3 regions of the Comamonas thiooxydans genome follow, and region 2 is predicted to be linked to each of the others. Evidence: predicted binding sites of a transcription regulator. Region 2 holds the regulator's gene; each other region holds the start of a gene.
The links. The regulator sigma-54, encoded in region 2, starts transcription at its own class of promoters, with help from an activator protein. The targets are predictions, from matches to a motif close to TGGCANGNAANCTGCTTT.
Positions count from the first base shown of each region.

Region 1: CTR2_RS03105 (CmpA/NrtA family ABC transporter substrate-binding protein) is a predicted target of sigma-54. The motif match lies at 3,417-3,434, and genes of this name have one in related genera.
Region 3: glnA (type I glutamate--ammonia ligase) is a predicted target of sigma-54. The motif match lies at 2,088-2,105, and genes of this name have one in related genera.

Region 1 is NZ_AP026738.1:682,580-689,731, forward strand. Features, by position in the region: gene CTR2_RS03085 (Hsp70 family protein) at 1-336, shown strand, start outside; gene CTR2_RS03090 (Bug family tripartite tricarboxylate transporter substrate binding protein) at 532-1,560, shown strand; gene CTR2_RS03095 (ribosomal maturation YjgA family protein) at 1,619-1,999, shown strand; gene CTR2_RS03100 (nitrate regulatory protein) at 2,057-3,331, shown strand; gene CTR2_RS03105 (CmpA/NrtA family ABC transporter substrate-binding protein) at 3,591-4,862, shown strand; gene ntrB (nitrate ABC transporter permease) at 4,889-5,881, shown strand; gene CTR2_RS03115 (ABC transporter ATP-binding protein) at 5,991-6,803, shown strand.
Region 2 is NZ_AP026738.1:5,617,365-5,624,516, reverse strand. Features, by position in the region: gene argS (arginine--tRNA ligase) at 1-671, shown strand, start outside; gene CTR2_RS26190 (SPOR domain-containing protein) at 773-1,477, shown strand; gene CTR2_RS26185 (thiol:disulfide interchange protein DsbA/DsbL) at 1,590-2,240, shown strand; gene lptA (lipopolysaccharide transport periplasmic protein LptA) at 2,371-3,027, shown strand; gene lptB (LPS export ABC transporter ATP-binding protein) at 3,024-3,806, shown strand; gene CTR2_RS26170 (RNA polymerase factor sigma-54) at 3,952-5,553, shown strand; gene CTR2_RS26165 (S41 family peptidase) at 5,557-7,146, opposite strand.
Region 3 is NZ_AP026738.1:4,113,481-4,120,632, reverse strand. Features, by position in the region: gene CTR2_RS19135 (sterol desaturase family protein) at 1-930, shown strand, start outside; gene CTR2_RS19130 (EI24 domain-containing protein) at 945-1,832, shown strand; gene glnA (type I glutamate--ammonia ligase) at 2,155-3,570, shown strand; gene CTR2_RS19120 (hypothetical protein) at 3,750-4,262, shown strand; gene glnL (nitrogen regulation protein NR(II)) at 4,299-5,408, shown strand; gene ntrC (nitrogen regulation protein NR(I)) at 5,455-7,005, shown strand.

The DNA.
Region 1 (7,152 bases), 980 kb from region 2:
GCCATAGGCCGCCTGGCGGCACGCCAGTCGCTGGCCGCCAACGCCCATCTGGTGATGCCCCCCGAGGCGGCGCTGGAGTTTCTGAACGCCACGCTGGTCCAGGACTGGCGCAGGAACGAAACCGCCATGTTCGCTGCCGTGCAGATGGCCCGCATGACTGGCGACCGCGCGCGCGATCTGCCTGATGATGTGCGAGCACGGGTGCTGGAGAAGATGCGCGGCAGCGGTGCCCCCGAGCGCTGGATGGCGATGGTCGAACAGGTGGTGCAGATGGAGGCCGAGGACCAGAAACGCAGCCTGGGGGATAGTTTGCCGCCGGGGCTGGTGCTGCTGTGAAGAGGCCGTGCCGCTGCGGGCAGGCGTGGGGTCACGGCATTTGCAGGAGGCTGCCACTGCCAAACGCGATGGCCGAACAGTGAGCGCTGTTCAGGCCGCCCGACCAGCGATGCAAGAATGGCCTGTTGCATGGGACGACAGGCCGGCATGGAGGGCTGGCAGCATCCATGTCCACCACCACAGGAAATGATTGCCATGAAGTTTGAAGAAGCTGCGCGCACCGAGATGGCGCGAAACGCTGTTTTTATCTCCGGAACCCGACGCCGCCCGCTGCTGCTGGCGGCGCTGGCCGCCGTGGTGGCTGCTCCTCTGACGCAAGCCCTGGCGCAGGGCGGCAACTGGCCTGCCAAGCCGATTACCTTTGTCGTGCCCCAGGCACCGGGCGGTGCCAACGATGTGATTGCGCGTGCCGTGGCGCAGGGGCTGGAGAATTCGCTGGGCCAGCCCGTCATCGTGGAAAACCGCGCCGGCGCCAACGGTAATCTGGGCACGGGCCAGGTGGCGCGCAGCGCGGCCGACGGCTACACCTTTCTCGTGACGGCGCAAAGCGCCTACACCATCAATCCGGCGCTGTATTCCAGGGTGCCGTTCGATCCCATCAAGGATTTCACTCCCGTGATGCAACTGGCCGTCGCGCCTTATCTGCTGGTGGTGAATCCGAGCTTTCCGGCCAGGAACCTGGACGAGCTGGTGGCCTATGCCAAGGCGCATCCGGGCAAGGTGGAATACGCTTCTGCTGGCAACGGCACGCTCAACCATCTGCTGGGCGAGATGCTGAAAAAGCAGAAGAACGTGAACCTGCTGCATGTGCCTTACAAGGGAGCGTCGGCCGCCGCCACCGATGTGGTGGCCGGCCAGTTGCCGGTGACCTTCGGCAGCTTTCCCGGCGTGATGCCTTTTGTCAGCAGCGGCAAGCTGCGCGTGCTGGGCGTGGCGTCCGACAGGCCGACCTCGCTGGCGCCCGAGATCCCCGTGCTGGGCAAGGGACTGGCCGTGACCAGCTGGTACGGCTTGTTTGCGCCGGCCGGTACGCCGCAGCCCGTGGTGGACAAGCTCTATCAGGCCGTGAAGACCGTGCTGGCCAGGCCCGAGATGGCCGAGCGCCTCAAGACTCTGGGCGCCGAGCGCGTGGAGTCCACGCCGCAAAGCTTCAAGGCCATGCTGCCGGCCGAGCTGGCGTACTGGAAGCAGGTGGTCAAGGACTCAGGCGCGCATATCGACTGAAGGGGACGACAGCTTGTTGACACATCCGGCTACTGCTGGACCCTTTCGTCGCTCACGGATGGGATTGACCCTGCTCATTGCGGCGGTCATCGCCATCGGGCTGGCCTCGCGCCGGGGCTATGTGCCCTTTCCCGCCTGGCTGGGCAACTATCCGGGCGATGCGCTCTGGGCCTGGGTGGTGCTGCTGTGCGTGGCCTGGCTGCGGCCGGCTATCACGCGCGGCAAGCTCATGGCCTGCTCCCTGGTCATCGCCTTTGCCATCGAGTTCCTGCAGCTCTATCAGGCCCCCTGGATGCAGGCCCTGCGCGCCAACAAGCTGGCCTATCTGGTGCTGGGCAATGGCTTCGATCCCCTGGATCTGCTGGCCTATGTTGTGGGCATCGGTGTGGGCGCCATGGTGGACCGGCTCTGGGAGAGGCCGCAGCGTCGCCTCGCCTGAGATGGCATGAAATGTGCTGGTCGTCCATGGCATCAACATGACGACAAGCACTACCCCATGAAAACGCCTCTGCACTATCTGGTGGCTGCAAGGCAAAGCGAGATCGCCGAGCTGGAACAGATCAGCCGCGCCAGCAGCCTGGTGGCGAGCGTATCCGAGCTCGTCCATGCGCTGCAAAAAGAGCGCGGTCTCTCGAATATCTTTCTGGTCAGCGGCGGAGCACAGGCGCAGCAGAGCCTGCTCGATCATGGCCGGCATGTCGACCAGGTCATGGAGCGGGTCTGCCTCGCGCTTGAAGAGCTGGGCGCGCGGGCGCCAGGTGCGCATGGCGCTCGCCTGTTCAATGCGATCGCCAATGCGCTGCAAGGCTTTGAAGCCCTGCCGCTGCTGCGCCGCCGGCGCGATGGGCTGGAGCTCAGTGCCGAGGATTGCACGCAGGCGCTGATCCGCATGATTGCGGCCTGCCTGACCGTGGTGTTCGAGGCGGCGGACAGCGCTTGCGATCCCGATATCGCGAAATTGCTGGTGGCGCTGTTTCATTTCATGCAGGGCAAGGAACTGGCGGGCCAGGAGCGCGCCACAGGGGTCGCGGCGTTTACGGCAGGGGTCGGCAGGACGGAGCGTCAGCGCCATTGGCTGCATCTGATCGAGTCGCAGGAGCGCTGCTTTCAGGTGTTTGCAGACTTCGCCAGCCCTTCGGGGATGCAGCGCTGGCAGCAGCAATGCGGGGCCTGTCCTGATATGACGGTGATCGAGCGGCTGCGCCGCCTGGGCTGCACGGCCGGTGACGGCCTGGCGCTGGACCGCAGCCTGAGCTCGCCTTGGTTCGAAGCCTGTTCCAGCCGGCTCGATGCCATGCACCAGATTGAGGCATTCCTGGCCGAGGAGCTGCAGGCCCAATGTCTGCGCAAGCTGGAGCAGGCCGGCGCCGCGCTCTGCCAGCAACTGGCGCTTCTGGAGATGCAGCCGCAGCCGGGGGCTCGCGCCGAAGCGGCTGCGGCCTTTCTGGGGGGCACGCAGTCAGCCGCCTCCTTGCCTGCGGAGGGCGCATACGGGCTGCAGCTTGAGAAGAGCATTGTCTTGCTGGTGCAGGAGCAGTCCATGCGGCTGCAGGACATGCAGACCGAAATCGACAAGGCACGCGCCACGCTCAAGGAGCGCAAGACCATAGAGCGGGCCAAGGGCGTGCTGATGAACTACCGCCAGCTCAGCGAGGGCGAGGCCTACAAGCTGATCCGCCAGACGGCCATGAACCAGAACCGGCGCATGCTGGATGTGGCCGAGGCGATTCTGTCCACGGTGGACCTGCTGCCGGGCAGCACCAATTCATAGCCTTGACAGTGCCGTGTTTGTTGCGCTGCACCAAATATGGGCCAGAAACGGGGTCGCACAGCCTGCTCCGCCTCTGATCAAGGTCTGGCATGGTTTGTGCATGACTGTTGATGTCAAGCAGACCAAAGGCGGTCGCGCTTAAAGCGTTATTACGAGTGACCTGGGACAACGGCGTCCTTTTCTCCTCACACCCGGGGAGGGAAGGGCGCCTTTTTGTTTTCCGGATCGCCTTCACCACGATTCTTGATGGAGTTTTCTCATGAGCCAGCGCCTTTCTTTGACTACTGCTCCCGTGCCGGAGCCCGTATCTGCCGGTGGCCGGCGTGAGTTTCTGCGCGTGGCCGGCGCCGCCGCCCTCTATGGCACGCTGGGCCACCATGGCGCCTGGGCCGCAGGCTCCGACGCGCCGGAGAAGAAAGAGGTCAAGATCGGCTTCATCCCGCTGACCGATTGCGCCAGCGTGGTCATGGCCTCGGTGCTGGGCCTGGACCAGAAATACGGCGTGAAGATCGTTCTCAGCAAGGAAGCGAGCTGGGCCGGCGTGCGCGACAAGCTGGTCAACGGCGAGCTGGACTTCGCCCATGTGCTCTACGGCCTGGTCTACGGCCTGCATCTGGGCGTTGGCGGCCCCAAGAAGGACATGGCGGTGCTCATGGGGCTGAACAACAACGGCCAGGCGATCACGCTGTCCAAGGCCCTGGCCGACAAGGGTGCGGTCGACGGAGCCAGCCTGGCCAAGGTCATGGCCAGGGAAAAACGCGAATACACGTTTGCCGGGACCTTCCCCACCGGCACCCATGCCATGTGGATGCATTACTGGCTGGCGGCTGCGGGCATCAACCCTTTGTCCGATGCCAAGCTGATCACCGTGCCGCCGCCCCAGATGGTGGCCAATATGCGCGTGGGCAATATGGATGGCTTCTGCGTGGGCGAACCCTGGAACCATCGCGCCATCATGGATGGCATAGGCATCACCGCCAACACCACGCAGGACATCTGGAAGGACCATCCCGAAAAGGTGCTGGGCACCACGGGCGAGTTCGCTCAGAAGAATCCCAATACCTGCCGCGCCGTGATGATGGCGATTCTCGAGGCCGGTCGCTGGATCGACGCCAGCCTGCAGAACAAGACGAAGATGGCCGAGACCGTGGCCCAGAAGTCGTACATCAACACCAGTGTGGACGCCATCAATCAGCGCATTCTGGGCCGCTACCAGAACGGCCTGGGCAAGACCTGGGACGACCCCAACCACATGAAGTTCTTCAACGACGGGGCTGTGAACTTCCCCTATCTGTCGGACGGCATGTGGTTCCTCACCCAGCACAAGCGCTGGGGTCTGCTCAAGGCCCATCCCGACTATCTGTCTGTGGCCAAGCAGATCAATCGCATCGACCTCTACCAGCAGGCGGCAAGCCAGCTCAAGGTCAGCGTGCCCAAAGATGTGCTGCGCACCAGCAAGCTGATCGACGGCGTGGTGTGGGACGGCAAGAACCCTGCCCAGTACGCCGACAGCTTCAAGATCAAGGCCTGAGGCCGCCACCTTAACGGAGAACCATCATGGTCAGTGCCGTACTTCACTCACCGCTCGAACTCGATCCCCCGCACGATCCGCAACTGGCAGCCCAGGCGGCCAATGATGCGCTGCTCGAAGCCTCAAAAGAGATAGCCGCTGGCACAGAACTTGTAAAGGCTGAAGTGCAAAAAGATATCAAACCCAAAGCGATAGCCACGGCTCCGGTTGCGGTGGCACCCAGCCGCTTGCGCCAATGGGCTGAACAGCTATTTGGTCAGGTCCTGCCTCCGGTGCTGGGGCTGGCGCTGCTGGTCGGCCTGTGGTCGCTGGTATCGAGCAGTACAGGCAAGAGCATTCCGACCCCGGCCGAGACCTGGGAGCAGGCCTTGCAGGTGTTCAGCGATCCCTTCTACCGCAACGGACCCAATGACCAGGGCGTGGGCTGGAATGTGCTGTCCTCGCTGCAGCGCGTGGCCCTGGGTTTCGGTCTGGCGGCACTGGTCGGCATTCCTTTGGGCTTCGTGATCGGGCGCTTCGGCTTTCTGTCGCGCATGTTCAATCCCTTGATCAGTCTGCTGCGTCCGGTGTCGCCGCTGGCCTGGCTGCCGATCGGCCTGCTGGTGTTCAAGGGCGCCAATCCGGCAGCCATCTGGACCATCTTCATCTGCTCGATCTGGCCCATGGTCATCAACACCGCCGTGGGCGTGCAGCGTGTGCCCCAGGACTATATGAATGTGGCGCGCGTGCTCAATCTGTCGGAGTGGAAGATCGCCACCACCATTCTGTTTCCTGCCGTGCTGCCCTATATGCTGACCGGCGTGCGCCTGGCCGTGGGCACGGCCTGGCTGGTGATCGTGGCCGCCGAGATGCTGACGGGCGGCGTGGGCATAGGTTTCTGGGTCTGGGACGAGTGGAACAACCTCAACGTCAAGAACATCATCATCGCCATCTTCGTGATCGGCATCGTGGGCCTGGTGCTGGAGTGGGCCCTGGTCAAGCTGGCTTCGGCCTTTACGTTTGAAGAGGTCAAGACTTAACCCACCCCTGAGCCGCGCCTTCGGGCGCGTCACCCCCTCAAGGGGGCACCACCGGTGGCCCGGCAAAGCCGGCGCCACGGTGGCCTCGGAAAAAAGCAAGGAGTACCTCATGCATACATCTCTCAGCACCAAGTACATCGAGATCCACGGGGTGGAGCAGACCTTCAAGACGGCCAAGGGACTGTTTCCCGCACTGCGCGACATCAATCTGAACATTGCCAAGGGCGAGTTCGTCAGTCTCATCGGGCACTCGGGCTGCGGCAAGTCGACGCTGCTCAATCTGATTGCCGGCCTGACCATTCCCACGGGCGGTGCATTGCTGTGCGCCAACAAGGAAATCAAGGGCCCCGGGCCCGAGCGCGCGGTGGTCTTCCAGAACCATTCGCTGCTGCCCTGGCTGAGCTGCTGGGGCAATGTGCACCTCGCTGTGGAGCGTGTCTTCGGCAAGCGCGAAAGCAAGGCACAGCTGGCGCAGCGCACCGATGCGGCGCTGGCCATGGTGGGCCTCAGCCATGCGGCGCAAAAGCGCCCCGGCGAAATCTCGGGCGGCATGAAGCAGCGCGTGGGCATTGCCCGTGCCCTGTCCATGGAGCCCCAGGTGCTGCTCATGGACGAGCCCTTCGGCGCTCTCGATGCCCTGACGCGTGCCAAGCTGCAGGACGAGTTGCTGGAGATCGTGGCACGCACCCAGAGCACCGTGGTGATGGTCACGCACGATGTGGACGAGGCCGTGCTGCTGTCCGACAAGATCGTGATGATGACCAACGGTCCCGCTGCCACGATTGGCGAGGTGCTGCATGTGGAACTGCCACGCCCGCGCAGCCGGGTGGAGCTGGCTGAGGATGCCCGCTATCAGAGCTACCGCAAGGCCGTGATCGACTTTCTCTACACGCGTCAGGGCCACGTGGAAAAAGCGGCCTGAGCCCTGGCCTGATATCTGCAGCATGGCGCCCCGGGGCGCCATGTTTGTTTGGTGCACAGCAAAGCGGCGCACAGGCACAAAGATGGTGCACATCGTCCCGGTCGGCTGCATTCCGCGAGACGGCAGAGCTGGCACGGCAATTGCATGTTTCCTGTCGTGGCCAAGGTCGGCCACCGGGTGATGGTGCAAGGCTGGATCAGAACCCAAAAGACAAAGACGTCTACATGCTCATGCAAGTCATGAGGCATGCAGACGTCTTTTTTTGTTGCCGGGCCGTCTCAGGACACAGGCGCTTCCTCGGAGGTGCAGCTGCCAAACGCAGGGGTTCTGGGCGGGAGGCCTTTTTCGC
Region 2 (7,152 bases):
TTCAGGGTACGGACCACCATGGCACCATCGCCCGTGTGCGTGCAGGCCTGCAGGCCGCCGATGTAGGCATCCCCGAGGGCTACCCCGACTACGTGCTGCACACCATGGTGCGCGTGGTGCGCAACGGCGAAGAGGTCAAGATCAGCAAGCGCGCCGGCTCCTACGTCACGCTGCGCGATCTGATCGAGTGGACCAGCAAGGATGCCGTGCGCTTCTTCCTGCTCTCGCGCAAGCCCGACACCGAGTACACCTTCGACGTGGATCTGGCCGTGGCCCAGAACAACGACAACCCCGTGTACTACGTGCAGTACGCCCATGCGCGCATCCAGTCCGTGCTGCGTGCCTGGCAGGAGGCCGGTGGTGCTGGTCTGGCGGCACTCAAGGATGTGGACCTGTCCGCTCTGGAAGGTCCACAGGCCCAGGCGCTGATGCTGCTGCTGGCCAAGTACCCCGAGATGCTGACCGCTGCTGCCGAAGGCAATGCACCTCACGACGTGACCTTCTACCTGCGCGATCTGGCCTCCAGCTATCACAGCTACTACGACGCAGAGCGTATCTTGGTGGACGACGAAAAGGTCAAGCTTGCACGTCTGGCCCTGGTCGCTGCCACGGCCCAGGTGTTGCACAATGGTCTGGCGGTGCTGGGTGTGAGCGCACCCGAGCGCATGTAATCCCAGTTTCCTGTCCATCGATCACCTTGCCGGCCTTGCCTGTCAGGGGTCGGTGGATCTGAGAATGGAATAACTGAAGCAGAAAGCGTTAAGCGACTGATATGAAGAACCAGCAACGCGGTGGAACCATCCTGGGGCTTATCTTTGGCATGGTCATCGGTCTGGCTGCGGCCCTGGCCGTGGCCATCTATGTGACCAAGGTGCCGGTGCCCTTCCTCAACAAGGGTGGAAACAACACTCAGCGCGATGCGGCTGAGGCCGAGCGCAACAAGAACTGGGACCCCAACGCACCACTGCAGAGCCGCCAGCCTGCACCGCCCCCGGTGACACCACCAGTTCCTCCGAGCGACGTGACGGTGTCGCCGCCTACGCCTGCGGTACAACCTACTGCTACCGGCGGAGTCACCACGCCGCCACCACCTTCTACGCCGGAGAAGCCTGCCAAGCCCGCACCGGGTGATCCGCTGGGTGATCTGGTCAAAGAACGCTCCGCCGCCGCCGACAAGGCCGACAAGGCGCGTGCAGACAAGGAAAAGGCGGCCGCGCAGACGGCATCCTCTTCGGACTCTGCATTCAACTACTTTGTGCAGGCCGGTGCTTTCCGTGGCCAGAGCGAAGCGGAAGCGCAGCGTGCCAAGCTGGCCATGCTGGGCTGGGAGTCGCGCATCAGCGAGCGTGAGCAGAACGGCATCACCGTTTTCCGCGTGCGCGTGGGGCCGTTCAGCAAGCGTGACGACGCCGAGCAGCTCAAGGGCAAGCTCGACGGTGCGGGCGTGGACTCGACCCTGGTGCGCGCGGCTAGATAACCAGGCCCTTGCTTGAGGTCTCAGGCTCGTGCCATCGGTAGTTTTGACAACGCTGAACTTTTTTGGGCCTGTTGGCTCTGATACTGCAGACCTGATACAGGAGTTTGTTTAGATGAAACGTCGCGAATTCTCTCTGGCTGCCTCGGCAGCTGCTGCCGGTGCCCTGAGTCTGGGTGCCTCCTCCAGCTGGGCCCAGGGCGCTGCGCCCAAGGAAGGCAAGGACTACATCAAGCTCGGCAAGCCCGCCAGCGTGAGCGCGCCGGCCGGCAAGGTCGAGGTGGTCGAGTTCTTCTGGTACAGCTGCCCGCATTGCAATGCCTTCGAGCCCCAGTTCGAAGCCTGGGCAAAGGGCCAGCCTGCCGATGTGGTGGTGCGCCGCGTGCCCGTGGCTTTCAATGCCTCTTTCGTGCCCCAGCAAAAGCTGTACTACGCCCTGGAGGGTATGAACCTGCTGCCCCAGTTGCACGCCAAGGTGTTCCGCACCATCCACGTGGATCGCAATCTGCTCAAGACCGATGACGCCATCCTTGACTGGGTGGGCAAGCAGGGCGTGGATCTGGCCAAGTTCAAGGAGGTCTACAACTCCTTCACCGTGGCCAATCAGGCGCGCAAGGCTGCTCAGCTGCAAAACGAATATGACGTGGAAGGCGTGCCCGCCATGGGTGTGGCCGGCCGCTACTACACGGACGGCACCAAGGCCGGCAATATGGACAATGTGCTGCGCGTGGTCAATGCGCTGGTCGCCTCCAGCCGCAAGGCCTGAGATTAGGCAGCAGACGCCAGTGACGTTTGACGCCCAACAAGCCCGCCGCCGTGCGGGCTTTTTTGTGGGTGTTTTTTACGCAAGTTGCAAAAAGGGAATGACTACAATGGATGCAAGAAACGTGCCTTCCATGAAAAAAACACTCCTACCTCTTGCGCTGGCCTGCGCCCTGGCAGCAGCGACCGGCATTGTCCATGCCGAAAAAGCCGACAGCGCCAAGCCCATGAATATCGAGGCGGACGCGTTGCGTCATGACGAGCTGCAGCAGACCAGCGTCTTCACCGGCAATGTGGTGATGACCAAGGGCTCCATCGTGCTGCGCGGCGCCCAGCTCGATGTGCGGCAGGACGCCGAGGGCTATCAGTACGGTGTGATCAAGGCCGAGGCAGGCAAGCGGGCGTTCTTCCGTCAGAAGCGCGATACCGTGGCCGGTCAGCCCGAGGAGTTCATCGAGGGCGAAGGCGAAGTCATCGAGTACGACGGCAAGGCCGACATCGTCAAGTTCATCCGTCGTGGCGAGATGCGCCGCTACCGTGGCGGTCAGCTCAGTGATCAGGTCACGGGCTCCATCATCGTCTACAACAACATCACCGACGTCTATACCGTCGATGGTCAGAAGACCAGCGGCGGCCTGCCGAGTTCCTCCGTGGGGCAGGGCGGCCGTGTGCGCGCCATCATGGCGCCCAAGGACGGTACGCCGGGGGCACAGCCCAAGCCTGCAACACCTGCCACGCAGCTGCGCCAGAGCATGACGCTGGGCGGCGAGAAAGCCGACGAGAAGAAATGAGCGAGCCGACTTTCTCCAGCAGCCGCAGCGGCGAGTCCGACAGCCGCCTGGAGGCCAAGCATCTGGCCAAGTCCTACGGCAGCCGCAAGGTGGTCAAGGATGTGTCCCTGTCCGTGCAAAAAGGCGAGGTGGTCGGTTTGCTCGGCCCCAACGGTGCGGGCAAGACCACATCGTTCTACATGATCGTGGGCCTGGTGCGCAGCGACGGCGGCGAGATCTTCATCGACGGCCAGCCGGTGGGCGGCATGCCGATTCACCAGCGTTCGCGCCTGGGCCTGTCCTATCTGCCCCAGGAAGCCTCCATCTTTCGCAAGCTCAGCGTGGAAGACAATGTGCGCGCCGTGCTGGAGCTGCAAAAGGACGAGCAGGGCAAGGCGCTGACGCGCGACGAGATCGAAAAGCGCCTCACCGGCCTGCTGCAGGAGCTGCGCGTCGAGCATCTGCGCCAGTCGCCGGCGCTGGCGCTGTCCGGTGGTGAGCGCCGTCGCGTGGAAATTGCCCGCGCCCTGGCCACGCAACCGCGCTTCATTCTGCTTGACGAGCCGTTTGCCGGCATCGACCCGATTGCGGTGATCGAGATCCAGCGCATCATCGGCTTCCTCAAGGAGCGCGGCATAGGCGTGCTGATCACCGACCACAATGTGCGCGAGACGCTGGGCATCTGCGACCACGCCTTCATCATCAGCGACGGCCATGTGCTGGCCGAAGGCACGCCCGAGGAGATCGTGGAGAACGCCGATGTGCGCCGCGTCTATCTGGGCGAACATTTCAGAATGTGATGACCTCCACGCTCCCTCACTTTGTGTGGTCGCTGCCCCCAGAAGGGTTCCTGACCGGCTGCGCCGAGGCTTGCCTTGGGGCAGCCCGGCGGCAAACCCATGGCACTGCGCGCGTTTGCAATGATTGTCTGGGAGCCGCGCCTCGATGAAGCCAGGTCTCTCGCTACGCGTTTCGCAGCATTTATCGCTGACGCCGCAGCTGCAGCAATCCATTCAGCTGCTGCAGCTCTCCACTCTGGAGCTGGCGCAGGAAGTCGAGCAGATGCTGGTCGACAACCCTTTTCTGGAGCGTGCGGGCGATGAGGCCGAAACTACGGGTGATGCTCCTGCAGATGTAGCTGCTAGCGTTAATGAATACAGCACTTCAGATGGAATTCATGCTGAAAAGGAAGCATCGCAAGCGCAATCAGCTACTGAAACAGTAGCGGAAGCACCAAACCCCGAAACCCCTGAAACGCTGAACTGGGAGGCCGACGGCATGGACGGCCAGGACGGGGAATGGGGCGGCGAATCCAGCAGCGAGTGGGATACCCCCTCGGCCAGCAGCTCCACGCGCAACCGCGATGGCGATGACGAAACCGATGCCATCGATCTGGCGCGCGAGCACCAGAGCCTGACCGACTTTCTCCATCGTCAGGCGCTGAGCCTGCATCTGGGCGCGGCGGACATGGCGGCACTGCGCTTTCTCATCGAGTCGCTCAGTGACGACGGCTATCTCGAGGATTCCCTGCAGGAGCTGGCGCAGAGCCTGGCCGGCGACGACCTCGAAGAGCGCGAGGAGCTGGAGCAGCACTTTGCCATTGCGCTGAAGCTGCTGCAAAGCCTGGAGCCCGTGGGCGTGGGCGCGCGTGATCTGGCCGAGTGCCTGCAGCTGCAGCTGCGCGATCTCATCCGCACCGCCGAGGATGAGGGCACGACCGAGGCGCATATGAACCGGCTGCTGCTGGCGCAGGCCATCTGCGCGCAGCCCATGGACCTGCTGGCGCGGCGCGATCTGCGCAAGCTCACCAGCCTGTGCGGCGCGCGCGAGGAGCAACTGCGCGAGGCCATGGCCCTGATCGCCAGGCTGGAGCCGCGTCCGGGGCGCCGCTTTGTCGACGTGGAACGCCATATCGTGGTGCCCGATGTCATCGTGCGCCCGGTGCGGGCCGGCTCGGGCCGGGCGGACTTTTCCGTGCAGCTCAACCCCGAGGTCATGCCGCGTCTGCGCGTGCATGACATCTATGCCAGCGTGCTGCGCCGCCACAAGAACAGCGACGGCCATGCGGCGCTGCAGCAGCAACTGCAGGAGGCGCGCTGGTTCATCAAGAACATCCAGCAGCGCTTCGACACCATCTTGCGGGTCTCCGAAGCCATCGTGGAGCGGCAGAAGAACTTCTTTGTGCATGGTGAGCTGGCCATGCGACCGCTGGTGCTGCGCGATATCGCAGACACGCTGGGCCTGCACGAGTCCACCATCAGCCGTGTGACCACCGCCAAGTACATGGCCACGCCCCAGGGCACCTTCGAGCTCAAGTATTTCTTCGGTTCGGGCCTGGGCACGGAAACCGGCGGCAGCGCCTCCAGCACGGCCGTGCGTGCGCTGATCAAGCAGTTTGTCGATGCCGAAGATGCCAGGAAGCCGCTATCGGACGCCAAGCTGGCCGATATGCTCAAGGAGCAGGGCATCGAGTGCGCGCGTCGCACCGTCGCCAAATACCGCGAGCAGCTCAAGATACCGACGACCACGCTGCGCAAGGCGCTCTAAGACTTAGTGCGGCAGCAGCAGGCGGTTGTTGCGTGCCGGGTTGCGCCGGAGCGTAAGAGGCGCAGCATTCGGATCAGGGCTGACACTGCGCTTGCGGGCTGTGGCAGCAAAAGGCTGAGCGGGGCACAAGCCCGTGCTGATATGGTTCATGGCGGCAGCCAGCATGCCTTCCTGCGGGTCACCCAGTGCATGGTCTAAATCATCGGGCACGCTGCAACCGGGCACATAGCGCTGTGTTGGACCATTGCCCGGTGTAAAACCGTCGGCGTAGTCGCCAAAGCCTTTGGCATTGATACCGGCAAACTCGATAGGGAAGTAACTGATGCCGCAGTTGTCCTTGGCCGTAAAACCATAAGGCTTGCCGCAGGTCGTGCCTCCAATCAGGATGACTTCCACATCCACACCGCGCAGGCCATTGATCAGTGCCTCACTGGCCGAGCACGTGCCCGATTGCGCTAGGACATACACCCGCTTCAGGTTGAGTGTGGGCAAGGGCTGAATATTGCTGCATTCGTTGTTGATGGGAAAGCAGGAGCTGCCATAAAACGGCGTCACCTGCGTTTCTGCGCTGCGGCGTGCGTTGTATTGCAGCGTCTCGAAAGTCTTGCCAGCCGTTTGCGTGCTGCCCGCAATCATGGTTGCCAGCTCTGCAGCGATGAACAGAAAACCACCGCCGTTGTAGCGCAGATCCAGCACTAAATCGCTCACGTTCTGGTTGCGCAGATTGGAAATGGCGGTGACCAGCTGACCTTCGGCGGGCAGCACATGGTCATTGAAGACGATGTAGCCAGCACGTGCACCGCTGTTTAGCGTGAGCACTCGCGACTGCGGCACCGGGGTGTTGGTGATATTGGTGCTGGTCAGATTTTGCACGGGCAGTTGCGCGCCGCCGCGCTGTAGGATGAAGTTGTGCGTGACGCCCAATATCTCAGGGAACAATCCGGCATTGAGCACATCCACCCCATCGGCATCGGGCGCATCGGCGGAGACGTCATCGATCGAGACCAGGGTGTCGCCACGCTTAAAGCCCGCCACATCGGCTGGGCTGCCGGGCTCGATATAGGCGATGCGCAGGCCCCGTGGCGGTGTGGGGCTGGCCATTCGCCACTCGATGCCGTGACTGGGCGCAGTGGCGTTTTCGGAGACCGATTGCCATAGCTGCGTGGGATACATAAAGCTGAACTGGTCGCGCCGGGCACCGGATTCGGTAATGGCAGGCGTCAGCAGTGCATCAAAGTAATTGCTCAGGTCGGTGTAGTAGTAGCCGCTGCTGAAGCTGGCTGCGCCAGGGTCTACAGCTGGGACCTCTTCGCGCCACAGATAGGCTTCATCAAAGTAGGTGCGCAGCCAGCGCTTTTCCGTGTCCAGCGTAGCGTTGCGTAGCGGGGTATCGGCCAGGATGTTGTCGGGAGAGCATTGCTGGGCAAAGCTGCTGGATGTCTCGGCCGGGTTTGGGGGCGGGCCAGTGTTGTCTGGGTTGCTGCTGCCTGGGCTATCGGTAACAGGACTGTCATTCACGCCCCCGCCGCAACCTGCAAGCAGGCTCAGGCACACTACGCCACACAGGGCAACGCCACGGATTGAACTCGACATCGAAAG
Region 3 (7,152 bases), 1.5 Mb from region 2:
GGCGTGGTTCAGCCGTTTCTGTTCCATTTCGGCATGGCGAACCTGCTCGAAGATGGCTACACGGCCACAGGCTGGCTGTTGGTGGGCTTACTGCAGATAGCGGTCATGGTCGCGGTGATCGTGCCGCTGCAGCGCTGGAGGCCGGTCGAGCCCGTGGTCGACCGCCAGGCGATTCGTGTGGACATCCTCTACACGCTGATTCATCGGCTGGGACTTTTCCGGCTGGCCTTGTTCTTCACGACAGAGCCGCTGTGGAATTCGCTCATGGGCCAGCTCCATGTCTGGGGCTTGCCGGGCTTTCACCTTGACGACATCTGGCCGGGCGTGACGGACAACGCCTGGGTCAGCCTGCTGATGTATCTGGTTGTCTTCGATCTGGTCGAGTACTGGATTCATCGCGGCCAGCATGGATTTACATGGTGGTGGAAGCTGCATGCCGTGCACCACTCGCAGCGCCAGATGACGGTGTGGAGCGACAACCGCAATCACCTGCTCGACGACGTGATCCATGACGCCATCATCGTGCTGGTGGCGCAACTGATTGGCGTGGCGCCCGGGCAGTTCGTGGCCATCGTGGCCCTGACCCAGCTCAGCGAGAGCTTTCAGCACGCCAACGTGCGCATCTGGTTTGGCCAGCTGGGTGAGCGTCTGTGGATCAGCCCGCGCTTTCACCGACGCCATCACGCCATCGGTATCGGTCACGAGCCCATGGCGCCGGTGCGCAACAAAAAGGTCCACGGCAACAACTTCGGCGTGCTCTTGCCCTGGTGGGACATGTTGTTCGGTACGGCCAATTTCGATCTGCGCTATGACCCCACTGGCATTCGCGATCAGGTGCAGGCCAATGCGAAAGGGCAGCTGCGCGACTATGGCCGTGGCTTCTGGGCGCAGCAGTGGCTGGCTGTCCTGCGATTGATGGGTCGCGCATAAGTCAATCCTTGAGTATGCTTGCCAGCATGAGCTTGCTACTCGACTCTTTTTGGCGTGCCATGGCGTATTGCCTGCATAAGCGGGTCATTGTCTGGTCACTCTTGCCGCTGCTGGCCATGGCCTTGATGGCCTGGCTTCTTGGTTACTTCTTCTGGGCCGATGCGGTCCTCAAGGTGCAAAGCCTGCTTGATGGGGTGGGCTGGCTGCATTCCTTGTGGCTATGGCTGCAAGGGCTGGGCCTTGGGTATGCCTCGGAGGTGGTGGCTTCCATTTTTGTTGTGTTGGGAGCAACGCCTGTACTCGTGGTGCTGGTTTTGCTGCTGGTGGGCCTGTTCATGGCGCCTGTGCTGACGCAACTGGTGGCCGAGAAACGCTTTGCCGGGCTGGAGAAAAAGCATGGTGGCTCTACTGTGGCCAGCCTGGTCTGGTCGGGCGGCTCCACGTTGATTGCGCTGCTGGCCTTGTTTGTCACTCTGCCGCTATGGGTGTTCCCGCCGCTGATGCTGGTGGTGGCGCCTTTGATCTGGGGCTGGCTTACCTATAGGGTCATGGCATTTGACGCCTTGTCCGAGCATGCCAGCAAGGACGAGCGCCGGGCCCTGTTTGCCCGTCACCGCATGTCGCTCATTCTGATGGGGGTGATCTGCGGCTATCTGGGTGCAGCACCTGGTGTGGTCTGGATTTCCGGGCTGCTGTTCCTGGCCGCTTTCTGGATTCTGGTTCCGATTGCGATCTGGATCTATGCGCTGGTGTTTGCCTTCTCTGCACTGTGGTTCGCTCACTTCTGCCTGGCGGCGCTGGAGCAAATGAGGGCGCAGACCATCCCCAGTGCTGCCGACCCGCAGGTCCCGTTTGCACCTGGTGCAGGTGATTCGGATGGTGCAGCTTCGGTGGCTCGCTGATGAGCGTCTGTAGCAGGGCGAATCAGGCGTCATGCACCAAAAACAATCTTATTTCAAAAATGCACCATCTTGGTGCATTTTTATTCACCAAGATGGTGCAGCTGTGAGGCGTGCTCTGGCAGTGAGACAATGCGCGTCTGTTTGGTGCAGTTTGCAGATACAGCTCTGGTAAGTGCTTATGTCTTGTGCCGAATATCTTTACACCAAGGCTCGGTTTCGGTGCGCAGATGTTGTTGTGAGGCGCCTAGGTCGAGTTGGCACGCAAACTGCTAGATACTATTCATTCTTTATTTGATCAGCCAAAGTTGGCAGGAGAGATCTAATGGCGAAGACCGTTGCAGACGTGATGCAGATGGTGCAGGATAACGAGGTCAAGTTCGTGGACCTGCGCTTTACCGATACCCGCGGCAAGGAACAGCACGTGACCGTGCCCGTGTCGCACTTCGACGAGGACAAGTTCACCTCGGGCCATGCTTTCGACGGTTCTTCCGTTGCTGGCTGGAAGGGTATCGAAGCCTCGGACATGCAGCTGGTTCCCGATCCCAACACTGCCAATATCGATCCCTTCTTCGAAGAAACCACACTGATTCTGCAGTGCGATGTGATCGAGCCCGGTGACGGCAAGGCCTACGACCGCGATCCCCGTTCCATCGCCAAGCGTGCCGAAGCCTATCTGAAGGCTTCCGGCCTGGGCGATACCGCTTACTTCGGCCCCGAACCCGAATTCTTCATCTTCGACGGCGTGCGTTGGGGCACCGAGCCTCACAACCCCTTCTTCGAAATCGAAGAATACGAGGCACCCTGGAACACAGGCACCAAGTTCGAGACCGGTAACCGTGGTCACCGTCCTCGCGTCAAGGGTGGCTACTTCCCCGTTCCTCCTGTCGACAGCACCCAGGACATGCGCGCAGAGATGTCGCTGCTGCTGGAAGCCGTCGGCATTCCTGTCGAAGTGTTCCACCACGAAGTGGCCGGTGCCGGTCAGAACGAAATCGGCACACGCTTCTCGACCCTGGTCGAGCGTGCCGACTGGACACAGCTGCAGAAGTACATCATCTGGAACGTGGCCAACACCTACGGCAAGACGGCAACCTTCATGCCCAAGCCCTACGCTGGCGATAACGGCTCCGGCATGCATGTGCACCAGTCCGTGTGGAAGGATGGCAAGAACCTGTTCGCCGGCGACGGCTATGCCGGCCTGTCCGACTTTGCCCTGTACTACATTGGCGGCATCATCAAGCACGCTCGTGCGCTGAACGCCATCACCAACCCTGGCACCAACAGCTACAAGCGTCTGGTTCCCGGCTTCGAAGCGCCCGTGAAGCTGGCTTACTCGGCCAAGAATCGCTCGGCCTCCATCCGTATTCCTTACGTCAGCAACCCCAAGGCTCGTCGCGTGGAAGCTCGCTTCCCCGATCCTCTGATGAACCCCTACCTGGGTTTCGCCGCTCTGCTGATGGCCGGCCTGGACGGCGTGGAAAACAAGATCCATCCCGGCGAAGCCGCGACCAAGGATCTCTACCACCTGCCTCCCGAGGAAGACAAGCTGGTGCCTACCGTCTGCCACAGCCTGGATCAGGCTCTGGAAGCCCTGGACGCCGACCGTGCGTTCCTGACCAAGGGTGGTGTGTTCTCCGACAGCATGCTGGATGCCTACATCGAGCTGAAGATGGGCGAAGTGACTCGCTATCGCCAGTCGGTGCACCCTGTCGAATACGATATGTACTTCTCGCTGTAAAGCAGAGGTCAAAAAAGGCGGCGCAAGCCGCCTTTTTTATTGAGCGCCCGCTGCGGTGGGCGTGGAAGCAAAGGAACCAAACGGGTTGGTGGCGGTCAAGTAGTCAATAAAAGCCGCGGGCTTGGAGCGATACTCAGGGTATTGCGGACTTGCGGCCGCCGTCTGCCTGAGAGGACCGAATGAAGAAGTTTTATGTGTTGTCGTTGCTGTGCCTTGCATCCGGGCTGGTTTCTGCCCAGGATGTGATCTACCGCTGCGGCAATGAGTACACCAACAATGTTTCGCAGGCCAAGGCCAAAGGGTGCAAGCCGGTCGATGGCAGTGGCGTGACGGTGATTCACGGCACCAGATCCTCGGGTGGCAATACCGCTGCGGCTGCGGCCAAGCCCAAGGCGGCAAGTAGCTCTGCATCGAGCGCACCGGCCCCGGCCCGTAGCGACAGTGCCGCGCAGAAAGCGCGTGACTCCGATGCACGAGCCATCCTGCAAGGCGAGTTGAACAAGGCCCAGGCCAGACTGGCCGAGCTCAAGACAGAGTACAACGATGGCAACCCCGTGCGCACGGCGCTGGAGCTGCGCAATCCTCAGGGCTACCCGGAGCGGGTGGCCAAGCTCAAGGCCGATATCACACGCCAGGAAAGTGATATCGCAGGCATCAGGCGAGAGCTGGACCGGCTGCCTGCGGTCAATTAATCCGGCCCCTGGGGCTGGTCATTTTTGGTCTATCGAATGAGTTCCACTGCAGCCCCGCTCCCCGATATCTCCAGGCCTGATCCGGATCAGGCCAATGCTCACGGCTACCAGTCGCTGGACTGGCTTTGCACCCTGATTGCCGTGCTTGACGAGTACGGCATGGTGCGCTTCGTCAACGCCGCGCTGGAAAACGCCCTGGGCCAGTCGCGCCGCATCATGGTGGGCAGTGACTTCGCCACCTGCTTTGCCGAGCCTGCCTTGCTGGACAAGGCGCTCAGCGGCGCCCGTTCCAACGACTTTGCTGCGCTGCGCTTCGAGGCCAGCCTGCTGCGCCTGGGGCAGGAGCCCTTGCCGATTCACGCGGCGGTTTCGCTGGCCGAGAAGGCCGGCCATGTCATGGTAGAGATGTGGCCACTGGAGCAGCAGGCCCGTCAGGATCGCGAGGAGCGCATCCGAGAGCAGGCGCTGGCGAACAAGGAACTGATCCGCAATCTGGCGCACGAGATCAAGAATCCGCTGGGCGGTATTCGCGGCGCGGCCCAGCTGCTGCAGATGGATCTGGTCACGCCCGAGTTGCTGGAATACACCACGGTCATCATTCACGAGGCTGATCGCCTGCAGGCGCTGGTGGACAGATTGCTGGCCCCGCATCGCCACCCGCATGAAGTGGGCGACGTCAACATCCACGAGGTCTGCGAGCGCGTGCGTTCGCTGGTGCTGGTCGAGCATCCTCAGGGGCTCAAGATCACGCGCGACTACGACATTTCCATCCCCGAGTTCAGAGGCGACAGCGCACAGCTGATACAGGCCCTGCTCAATATCGTTCAGAACGCGGCACAGGCGCTTGGGCGGCGCATTGCAGAGGGCGATGCCGAGATCACTCTGAGGACGCGTGTGGCCAGACAGGTCACTCTGGGGCGCGAGCGCTACAGATTGGCACTGGAATTGCATGTAATCGACAACGGGTCAGGCGTGCCAGATGCCATCAAGGAGCGGATTTTCTATCCTTTGGTCTCAGGCAGGGACGGCGGATCCGGCCTGGGGCTGACGCTGGCTCAGACCTTTGTGCAGCGTCACCATGGCCTGATCGAGTGCGAGAGCCAGCCGGGGAGGACGGATTTCCGAATCCTGATACCGCTGCCATAAAGCCTGACATTATCAATATGCAGAAGAAGGGAAGGATGTTGCACGAATGAAGCCAATCTGGATTGTGGACGACGACCCTTCCATCCGCTTTGTGCTTGAAAAAGCATTGGGGCGTGAAGGCTGGCCCATTCGCAGCTTTACCCAGCCGCGTGATGTGCTCAAGGCCCTGGCTGATGTGGACAACAGCGATCCCGAGCGTCAGGCTCCGCAGGTGCTGGTCAGCGATATACGCATGCCTGGCGGCTCGGGCCTTGAGCTGCTGGAGCAAGTCAGGGCGCAGCAGCCCGGACTGCCCATGATCATCATGACGGCCTATTCCGATCTGGACAGTGCAGTCTCGGCGTTCCAGCGTGGAGCCTTCGAGTATCTGCCCAAGCCATTTGACGTACCCAAGGCCGTGGAGTTGATCCGGCGCGCCGTCGAGGAAAGCCAGCGAGAGGAGGTGGCCGATATCCAGGCTCCGGTACAGGCGGAAATGCTGGGTCAGGCACCCGCCATGCAAGACGTGTTTCGCGCCATCGGCAGATTGAGCCAGAGTCATGTCACGGTGCTGATCACCGGGGAGTCCGGTGCCGGCAAGGAGCTGGTGGCACGGGCGCTGCACAAGCATTCTCCCGTTGCAGGCGGACCGTTTGTGGCCATCAATACCGCCGCCATTCCGAAAGATCTGCTGGAGTCCGAGCTGTTCGGCCACGAGCGAGGCGCCTTTACCGGCGCGCAGACCCAGCGCAGGGGGCGTTTCGAGCAGGCCGAAGGCGGTACGCTGTTTCTCGATGAAATCGGTGACATGCCGTTCGAGCTGCAGACGCGTCTGCTGCGCGTGCTCTCCGATGGTCATTTCTACCGGGTTGGCGGACATCAGGCCGTCAAGGCCCATGTGCGTGTGATTGCGGCGACGCACCAGGATCTGGAGCTGCGCGTCAAGGACGGTGCTTTCCGCGAGGACTTGTTCCATCGTCTGAATGTGATCCGCCTGCGCCTGCCTGCATTGCGCGAGCGCAAGGAAGACGTCCCCATGCTGACCCAGCATTTCCTGCAGCAAAGCGCGCGTCAGCTGGGGGTTGAGCCCAAACGCATGAGCACGGCCGCCATGAGCCGTCTGCAGGCCTTCAACTTCCCGGGCAATGTGCGCCAGCTGGAAAACATCTGCCACTGGTTGACCGTCATGGCTCCGGCCCAGCAGATTGCACTCAAGGACTTGCCACCCGAAGTGTTGGGCAGCTCTGCATCGGCGAGCACCGCAGTCTTTGCCGGTGCATTGAGCAGTGGTGTGGGCCTGGACCAGTCCAAGGCAAGTCTGCCTGAAGCGGTAGCCATGTCCGTGCCAGGCACTGCGGCAACGCCTTTGACCGAAGCTCCGACATTGACCGAGGGCTGGCTGGAAGGATTGGGCAAGCAGGCCGAGGAACTTTTGTCGCAAGGCCACCACGATGTATGGGATCAGCTGTCCCATCAGTTCGAGGCACAGTTGCTGCGAACGGCCCTGGCAGCCACGCATGGTCGCAGAGTGGAGGCTGCCAGCCGGCTGGGGATTGGCCGCAACACCATCACCCGGAAGTTGCAGGAGCTGGGGCTGGAAAACGAGAATTTCGACTGAAGCAGTGTAGTGGCCACTTGCTTTCGCGGTGGGTTTTATCTGTCCTACATAGTGCAATCACGGTTGACGACATGAGGCAGATGGCGCAGGGATAAAAATCAACAGGCCTCTTGTTGATTGGACTGTTTGCGTTGTCTGCCTTGCCTT